DNA from 2 places in the Caulobacter sp. FW305-C-30-S16 genome. Region 2 is predicted to be linked to the other one. Evidence: predicted binding sites of a transcription regulator. Region 2 holds the regulator's gene; the other holds the start of a gene.
What was found. The regulator LexA, encoded in region 2, represses DNA repair genes until DNA is damaged. The targets are predictions, from matches to a motif close to ATGTTCNCNANNTGTTCT.
Positions count from the first base shown of each region.

Region 1: uvrA (excinuclease ABC subunit UvrA) is a predicted target of LexA. The motif match lies at 1,520-1,537, and genes of this name have one in related genera.

Region 1 is NZ_JBYSYH010000002.1:944,620-949,033, reverse strand. Features, by position in the region: gene AC3WJT_RS11625 (ABC-F family ATP-binding cassette domain-containing protein) at 1-208, opposite strand, end outside; gene AC3WJT_RS11620 (group III truncated hemoglobin) at 412-903, shown strand; gene AC3WJT_RS11615 (DUF1203 domain-containing protein) at 984-1,451, shown strand; gene uvrA (excinuclease ABC subunit UvrA) at 1,618-4,414, shown strand, end outside.
Region 2 is NZ_JBYSYH010000003.1:329,336-333,749, reverse strand. Features, by position in the region: gene AC3WJT_RS13690 (ComEC/Rec2 family competence protein) at 1-1,633, shown strand, start outside; gene lexA (transcriptional repressor LexA) at 1,827-2,528, opposite strand; gene AC3WJT_RS13680 (hypothetical protein) at 2,710-2,958, shown strand; gene trpC (indole-3-glycerol phosphate synthase TrpC) at 2,955-3,746, opposite strand; gene trpD (anthranilate phosphoribosyltransferase) at 3,743-4,414, opposite strand, start outside.

The DNA.
Region 1 (4,414 bases), on a different contig from region 2:
CGACGCGGCCCGACCGCGTCACGGCGCCGGTCGCCGGCGCCTGCTCACCGGTCAGCAGCCGCATCAGGGTGGACTTGCCCACGCCATTGCGACCGACCAGGCCGGTTCTCTCCCGCCCGATGGCCAGGGTCAGGGTGTCGAAGAGGACGCGGCCGTCAGGCGTGGCGGCGGAGACGGCGTCCAGGGTGAAGTACGGCAGGGTCGACATGAAGGCTCTCGAGCAGGTCAGCGGAAGCGGCGAAGCGGTTCTGCGTCCTGTCGATCATGGGAGCCTCCATCGGTGACCGGGCCGGTCCAGGAGCGAGCAATATAGGCCCTTCCCCTCCGCGACGGAAGCGCGCGGCCTTGATGCAGCACAGTGGCGGCCGCCGCCTCGGGAGCCTATCTGCGATCCGTGACCAGGAACCGACCGTGACCAGCCTTCCCTTCCCCGATGCCGGACCGCGTCTGTCGCGCGAAGAGGCCGAGGCGCGCCGGGCCGAGGCGTCGGCGCGAATCCGCGCCGCGACCGGCATTGATGAGGCGCTCATCTCCGACCTCGTCGAGGGCTTCTACGACCGGGTCAGGGCCGACCCCCTGCTCGGTCCCGTCTTCGCCGCGAGGATCGCGGACTGGGGTCCGCATCTGGCGCAGATGAAGCGGTTCTGGTCGTCGGTCGCGCTGGCCACCGGTGTTTATGACGGCCGGCCGATGCCCAAACACATGCGGCTGCCGGTCGATGCGCAGCACTTTGACCGCTGGCTGGCGCTGTTCGAGGAGACGGCGCAGGCGCTCTGCACGCCGCCGGCCGCCCGCCACTTCGTGACCCGCGCCCGCAACATCGCCGAAAGCCTCGAACTGGGCGTCGCCAACCACAACGGCGTCATGCTGGGCGTGGGCGAACGGTACCGTCGGGACGACTGATCGCGGAACAGCAAGTTCCGGGTCGCGGCGACCACGCGCTTCGACGAGGGTCCCGGCGAACACTTTCGCAGGAGCCCCCCATGTCCTTCGTTGTCACCGGCCTCGCGCCCGAACCCTTCGCACCCCTCTTCGGCGCCGACGAGGCCACCCTGGCCGCCGCAGGCGCGATCCGCTTCCGGGTCGACGCCAAACCGGGCTTTCCCTGCCGCATCTCCCTGGTGGACGCGGAACCCGGCGAAACGGTCCTGCTGCTCAATCATGAACACCAGGCAGTCGACACGCCCTACCGCGCCTGTCACGCCATTTATGTGCGCGAGGCGGCGGACGCGCCGGCGCGCTTCGAGAACTGCCTGCCGCCCGCCCTCGCCGACCGGCTGCTGGCCCTTCGCGCCTACGACCACCGGGACATGATGATCGACGCGGACGTCATCGAGGGACGCGACGCCATCCCGCTGATCGAGCGGATGATGGCCGCCCCGGGGACCGCATACCTGCACGCGCATAACGCCCGCCGCGGCTGTTTCGCCGCCCGCATCGATCGGGTGTGACCGCGAAGCGCAGCGCCTGCTGACACCGGATGTCACCAGACGGCCCCCGACCACGACCTCCCGGACCGACGTTCGCACATTGTTCTTGTGTTAATCGCGAGTCTGCGCGCTACATATGACGGTTGCCGCCGCGCCCTTCGGCCGGCTGAAGCGTTCCCGACAGGTCATGGCCGAACAACAGAACTTCATCCGCGTGCGTGGCGCGCGCGAGCACAATCTCAAGGACGTCAACGTCGACATCCCGCGCGGTGAGCTGGTGGTGATCACCGGCCTGTCGGGGTCCGGCAAGTCGTCGCTGGCGTTCGACACCATCTACGCCGAGGGCCAGCGCCGCTACGTCGAGAGCCTGTCCGCGTACGCGCGCCAGTTCCTGGAACTGATGAGCAAGCCGGACGTCGACCTGATCGAGGGCCTGTCGCCGGCCATCTCCATCGAGCAGAAGACCACCAGCCGCAACCCGCGCTCGACCGTCGGCACGGTGACCGAAATCCACGACTACATGCGCCTGCTCTGGGCGCGGGTGGGCGTGCCCTATTCGCCGGCCACCGGCCTGCCCATCGAGAGCCAGACCGTCAGCCAGATGGTCGACAAGCTGACCGCCCTGCCCGAGGGCGAGCGGCTGTATCTGCTGGCCCCCGTCGTGCGCGGCCGCAAGGGCGAGTACCGCAAGGAGATCGCCGAGTGGCGCAAGCTCGGCTTCCAGCGGCTGAAGATCGACGGCGTGCTGTATCCGATCGAGGACGCGCCGGAGCTGGACAAGAAGTTCAAGCACGACATCGACGTGGTCGTTGACCGGCTGGTGACGAAGAACGGCCTGGAGCAGCGCTACGCCGACAGCATCGAACAGGCTCTGCGTCTGGCCGACGGAATCGCGGTGGCGGAATGGGCCGATGCGCCCGCCGAAGGCGAGGAGCCACGGCGCATCCTGTTCTCCGAGAAGTTCGCCTGCCCGGTCAGCGGCTTCACCATCAGCGAGATCGAGCCGCGGCTGTTCTCGTTCAACAACCCGTTCGGCGCCTGCCCGGTCTGTGACGGCCTCGGCGCCAAGCTGGCCTTCGACGCCGACATGATCGTGCCGGACAAGGACAAGAGCCTGCACAAGGGCGCGGTGTCGCCCTGGGCCAAGGGCCCCTCGCCGCTCTACACCCAGACCCTGCAGGCGCTGGCCCGCCACTACGACTTCTCGATGGACGCGCCCTGGCACAGCCTGCCGGAGCAGGCGCAGAAGGTCGTGCTGTACGGCACCGGGACCGAGAAGATCCACTTCGTCTACGACGACAACGCCCGCAAATACGAGGTCAACAAGCCGTTCGAAGGCGTGTTGCCGAACCTGGAACGGCGCTGGCGCGAGACCGATTCCAGCTGGGTCCGCGAGGAACTGGGCCGCTACCAGTCCGACACGCCCTGTGACTCCTGCCACGGTGCGCGGCTGAAGCCAGAGGCGCTGGCGGTCAAGATCGCAGAGCGCAACATCGCTGAGGTCTCGGCTATGGCGATCCGCCCGGCCCGCGACTGGTTCGCGGCCCTGTCGGACACGCTTTCCGACAAGCAGATGGAGATCGCCCGGCGGATCCTGAAGGAGATCACCGACCGTCTGCGGTTCCTCGTCGACGTCGGCCTGGACTACCTGAACCTGTCGCGCGGCTCGGGCACCCTCAGCGGCGGCGAGAGCCAGCGGATCCGCCTGGCCAGCCAGATCGGCAGCGGCCTGACCGGCGTGCTCTATGTCCTCGATGAGCCGTCCATCGGCCTGCATCAGCGCGACAACACCCGCCTGCTGCAGTCGCTGCAGGGCCTGCGCGACCTCGGCAACTCGGTGCTCGTCGTCGAGCACGACGAGGAGGCCATCCTGACGGCTGACTATGTGATCGACATGGGCCCGGCTGCCGGCATCCACGGCGGCCATATCGTCGCCGAGGGCAAGCCCGCCGACATTCTGGCCAACCCGAAGAGCGTCACCGGCATGTACCTGTCCGGCGTGCGCGAGATCGCCGTGCCCGAACAGCGTCGGCCCATCTCGACCAAGCATGTGCTGCGCGTGACCGGCGCGACGGGCAACAACCTCAAGGGCGTGACGGCGGAGATACCGGTCGGCACCTTCACCTGCATCACCGGGGTCAGCGGCGGCGGCAAGTCGACCTTCACCATCGAGACCCTCTACAAGGCCGCCGCGCGCCGGTTGAACAACGCCAGCGACGCCCCGGCGCCCTACGAGAAGATCGAGGGACTGGAGAATTTCGACAAGGTCATCGACATCGACCAGAGCCCGATCGGCCGCACGCCGCGGTCGAACCCGGCCACCTACACGGGGGCGTTCCAGCCGATCCGCGACTGGTTCAGCCAGCTGCCGGAGAGCAAGGCGCGCGGCTACGGGCCGGGCCGGTTCAGCTTCAACGTCAAGGGCGGCCGCTGCGAGGCCTGCCAGGGCGATGGCCTGATCAAGATCGAGATGCACTTCCTGCCGGACGTCTACGTCACCTGCGACGTCTGCAAGGGCAAACGCTACAACCGCGAGACGCTCGAGATCCTGTTCAAGGGCAAGAGCATCGCCGACATCCTCGACATGACCGTCGAGGAGTCCGCCGACTTCTTCAAGGTCGTGCCGCCGGTGCGCGACAAGATGGAAACGCTGAAGCGCGTTGGCCTCGGCTACATCCACGTCGGCCAGCAGGCGACCACCCTCTCAGGCGGCGAGGCCCAGCGGGTGAAGCTGTCCAAGGAGCTCAGCCGCAAGGCCACCGGCCGGACGCTTTACATCCTCGATGAACCGACCACGGGGCTGCACTTCGAGGACACAAAGAAACTGCTCGAGGTGCTCCACGAACTGGTCGACCAGGGCAACACCGTGGTGGTCATCGAGCATAACCTGGACGTGGTGAAGACCGCCGACTGGCTGATCGACTTCGGGCCCGAGGGCGGCGACGGCGGCGGCGAGATCGTCGGCGTCGGCACGCCCGAGAAGG
Region 2 (4,414 bases):
GCCGTCGCCGCCGGGCTCGGCGATCCGCCTGCGGGCGATGATCGGGCCGCCGCCCGACCCGGCCAGTCCGGGCGCCTACGACTTCGCCCGCGATGCCTGGTTCGACCGCGTCGGGGGTGTCGGCTTCTCGCTCGGTGCGCCGGAGGCGGCCGCCCTGTCGCGCCCGCCCTGGCGTCTGAGGATGACCATGGCCATCAACGCGGCGCGCTGGCGGCTGGCGGAGCGGATCGTCGCGCGGATGGGCGAGGCCAGCGGCGGCATCGGCGCGGCGATGGTCACCGGACACGAGGCCTGGATCACGCCACAGCAGACAGAGGACATGCGCGCCTCGGGCCTGGCGCATATCCTGTCGATCTCGGGCCTGCATATGGCCATCGTCGGAGGCTTCGTCTTCGCGGCGGTGCGGTTGCTGGTCGCGCTCTGGCCGTGGCTGGCGTTGAGAGTGTCGGGCAAGAAGGTCGCGGCTTCGGCCGGCCTTCTGGCGGTCGCGACCTATCTGGTGGTGTCGGGCGCTCCGCCGCCGGCCGAGCGCGCGGCGATCACCGCCTCGGTCGCCTTCGCCGCCATCCTGTTCGACCGCCAGGCGATCAGCCTGCGCACGCTGGCGGTGGCCGCGTTGATCATCCTGGCGCTGCAGCCCGAAGCTGCCGCCGCGCCCGGCTTCCAGATGTCGTTCGCCGCGACCACGGCGCTGGTGGCCCTGGCCGAGGCCTGGCCCAGACCGGTGCGGGAGATCTCGACGCCCTGGTGGATCCGCGGGCCGCAGGCGGTCGTGGTCTGGGTGCTTGCGGCGCTGGCGGCCAGCTTCGTGGCGGGTCTGGCGACGGGGCCGTTCGCGATGCACCACTTCAACCGTATGGCCAGCTATGGCCTGTTCGCCAATCTGCTGGTCTCGCCACTGTCGAGCTTCGTCATCATGCCGTTCCTCGCGCTCGGCGGCGCGCTGGAGTCGCTCGGCCTCGGCGGTCCGTTCCTGTGGGTGGCGGGGCAGGGGATCGATGCGATGGTCGGCGTCGCCCACGCGACCGCTGTGCAGCCCGGAGCCCAGATGGTCATCGCCAGCGCGCCCGGCGCAGCTTTGCCGACCGCGTTCCTTGGCATCATGCTGCTGTGTCTGTGGAAGGGCCGTCTGCGCTGGCTCGGCGCGCCGCTGGCGATGGCGGTGCTGATCTGGCCCCGGCCCGAGCCGCCGGACGTCTGGATCGCCTCTGACGGGGCTGCCGTGGCGGTTCGGCAGGGACGGGACGCCATCCTGCTGCGGCCGGAGGCCCGCCGCTTCGCCGCCGACCTCTGGGCGCGCAGGCGTGGCCTTGCGATCAGCGCGGATCCGGAGAGGGCGCGGGACGGCCTGTTCGCCTGCGATCGTTTCGCCTGTCGTCCGGGCACGGGCGCCGACCTGGCCTTCTGGTCGGGCAAGAGGCCGCCGAGGCGGACTGTTTATGATCAGCTTTGCGCGCCCGGCCGACTGGTGATCCTGCGCTCGGATCCGCACGGCCGCGGCTGTGAGGATGCGTTCCTGCTATCCGCGCGCGACTTCGCCCAGGGCGGCTCGGCGGAGCTGTGGCGGACGCCGGGCGGATGGCGGGTCAGGTGGGCGAACGACTTGAGGGGAAGGCGGCCGTGGACGGGGTAGAACCCACGACTAGCCGTGACGCGGAAATCGGCATTGCGGCAGTGACTGGGTCGCCTTCACAACAATCCTCCCGAGCTTCGCTGGGGAGGGGGACCACGCGGAGCCTGGTGGAGGGGATTCCGTGCACCGACTCCCCCTCAGTCACGCTACGCGTGACAGCTTCCCACAAGGGTGGGGAGCATCGCCTACGGGTCTAGTGATACTTGCGGATCAGCCCGACGAGCTTGCCCTGGACCTCGACCTGGTCGGGGCCGTAGACGCGGGTCTGGTACTTCGGGTTGGCCGCTTCCAGCGCGATGCTGGCGCCCTTGCGGCGCAGGCGCTTGAGCGTGGCTTCCTCGCCCATCACCAGCGCCACGACGATCTCGCCGCTGTGGGCCGTGTCGGTCTTGCGGATCAGCACGAAGTCGCCGTCGAGGATCCCGGCCTCGATCATCGAGTCGCCCTGCACCTCGAGCACATAGTGTTCGCCGGCGCCGAGCATGCTCTCGGAGACCAGCATCTTCTCGCGCTCGACCTGCAGCGCCTCGATCGGCGAGCCGGCGGCGATGCGGCCGAGCAGGGGAATCTCGCGGACATCGTTGGCGATGATCGGCGCCGACGAAGCGCTCGGCTTGTCGCCGGTCACGACTTGCGGCTTGAAGGCCTGCCGACCGCCGGACGGGGCGGAGGTTGTCGCCTGCTGCGGCAGCTTGGTGACTTCAAGCGCGCGCGCCCGGTGCGGCAGGCGGCGCAGGAAGCCGCGTTCCTCCAGCGCCGTGATCAGGCGGTGGATGCCTGACTTGGAGGCCAGATCGAGCGCCTCCTTCATCTCGTCAAACGAAGGCGAAACGCCGCTCTCCTTGATCCGCTCGTGAATGAACATGAGCAGTTCGTGCTGTTTGCGAGTGAGCATCTGCCGGGCCTCGTCACCGAATCTGTCGCGGAACAAACCGCTAACAACTGTCGATGTTCTCTAGGCGTTCTTGGTTTCTGTCAAGTTAACGGCCCTGGGAGGCTCAGGGAGCTCACGAAAAAGCGAGGGAACACGGGCGCTTGCTGGTCGTTTCGACGACGTAGCAAGCCCGCGAGAGACCATGTCGTTCACCGAACTGCAGACCCCGATTCCGATGACTGTCGAGGGCAAGGGCCCCGGGCAGGCGATCGCCGTGATCGACTACGGGCCCGAGCATCACCTGATCTGGGTCGTCGCCCTCGACGACAGCGGCGAGATCTGGAGCACGCCCAATCCAAAGGTGCGGATGCAGTCCAACTGGACCATGGGCCGGAAGGTGCGGCCTGGCGGGGACGTGGAATCGCTACGGCCCGCGGCGGTGAGGGGCTAAGCGCCCAGCAACGCCCTTGTCGCTGCTTCCACATCCGCCTGGCGCATCAGGCTCTCGCCGACCAGCATCGCCTTCGCTCCGGAGCCTTCCAGTCGCGCGGCGTCTGCGGCGGTGAAGATGCCGCTTTCAGTGACCAGCAGCGCGCCGGCCGGCGCCCGGTCGGCGAGGCGTTCGGTGATGGCCAGATCGACCGTGAAGGTCTTCAGATCGCGGTTGTTCACGCCTACCAGCGTCGCGCCGAGTGCTCCGGCGCGGTCCATCTCGGCCTCGTCATGCACCTCGACCAGCGCGTCCATGCCGTAGCGGGCGGCCTCGGCCATCAGGTCGGCGGCGAGCGCGTCGTCGATCATCGCCAGGATGACGAGGATGGCGTCGGCGCCGAGCGCGCGGGACTCGGCGACCTGCCAGGGGTCGACGAGGAAGTCCTTGCGAATACAGGGCAGGGCGGTGGCGGCGCGGGCCACGACCAGATAGCCGTCCGCGCCCTGGAAGCTCGGCCCGTCGGTCAGGACCGACAGGCAGGCCGCGCCCCCGGCTTCATAGGCGCGGGCCAGCGCGGGGGGATCGAAGTCCGCCCGGATCAGGCCCTTGGACGGGCTCGCCTTCTTGATCTCTGCGATCAGGGACAGGCGGCCGGGCGCGTGATGACGTTCGAGGGCGGCCTTGAACCCGCGCGGAGCGTCGGCGCCCCGTGCAGCCGCCTCGACCTCGGCGAGCGACCGCGCGGGCTTCCGTTCGGCCACTTCATCGCGCTTGTAGGCGGCGATCCTCGCCAGAATGTCGGTCACGCGGTCACCGCGATCAGGGTCTCCAGCGCCTTCAGCGCCCGGCCGTCGTCGATCACCTTCCGAGCCAACTCGACGCCCTCGCGAAGGGTTTCGACCGTGTCGGCGACGAGGAAGGCGGCGGCGGTATTCAGCAGCACGATGTCGCGATAGGCGCCGGTCTGGCCGTTCAGCAGGTCGCGCAGCGCCGCGGCGTTGAACTCGGGGTCTCCGCCGGTGAGGTCCGCGAGCGAACCGCGATGCAATCCAACGGCTTCCGGCGTAATCTGAAACAGGCGGACGCCGCCGTCGCGCCATTCGGCGACCTCGGTCTCGCCGGTGATGGTCAGCTCGTCCATGCCCTGGCCGTGCACTGACCAGGCGCGGGTCGCGCCGAGCGCGCCGAGCGCGTGGGCGATCGGCTCAACGAAGCGCGGCGCCGAGACGCCGACCACCTGGCGCCTGGCGCCGGCTGGATTGGTCAATGGGCCCAACAGATTGAAAATCGTACGGAAACCAAGCTGCTGCCGGATCGGCGAGACGTGCTTCATCGCCCCGTGGTGCGCCTGGGCGAACAGGAAGCAGATGCCGGCCTCGTCCAGCGCCTTGCGCTGCTTGTCGAGACCGGGGTCGATATTGACGCCCAGCGCCGCCAGCACGTCGGCGGTGCCGGACTTGCTGGTGATCGCCCG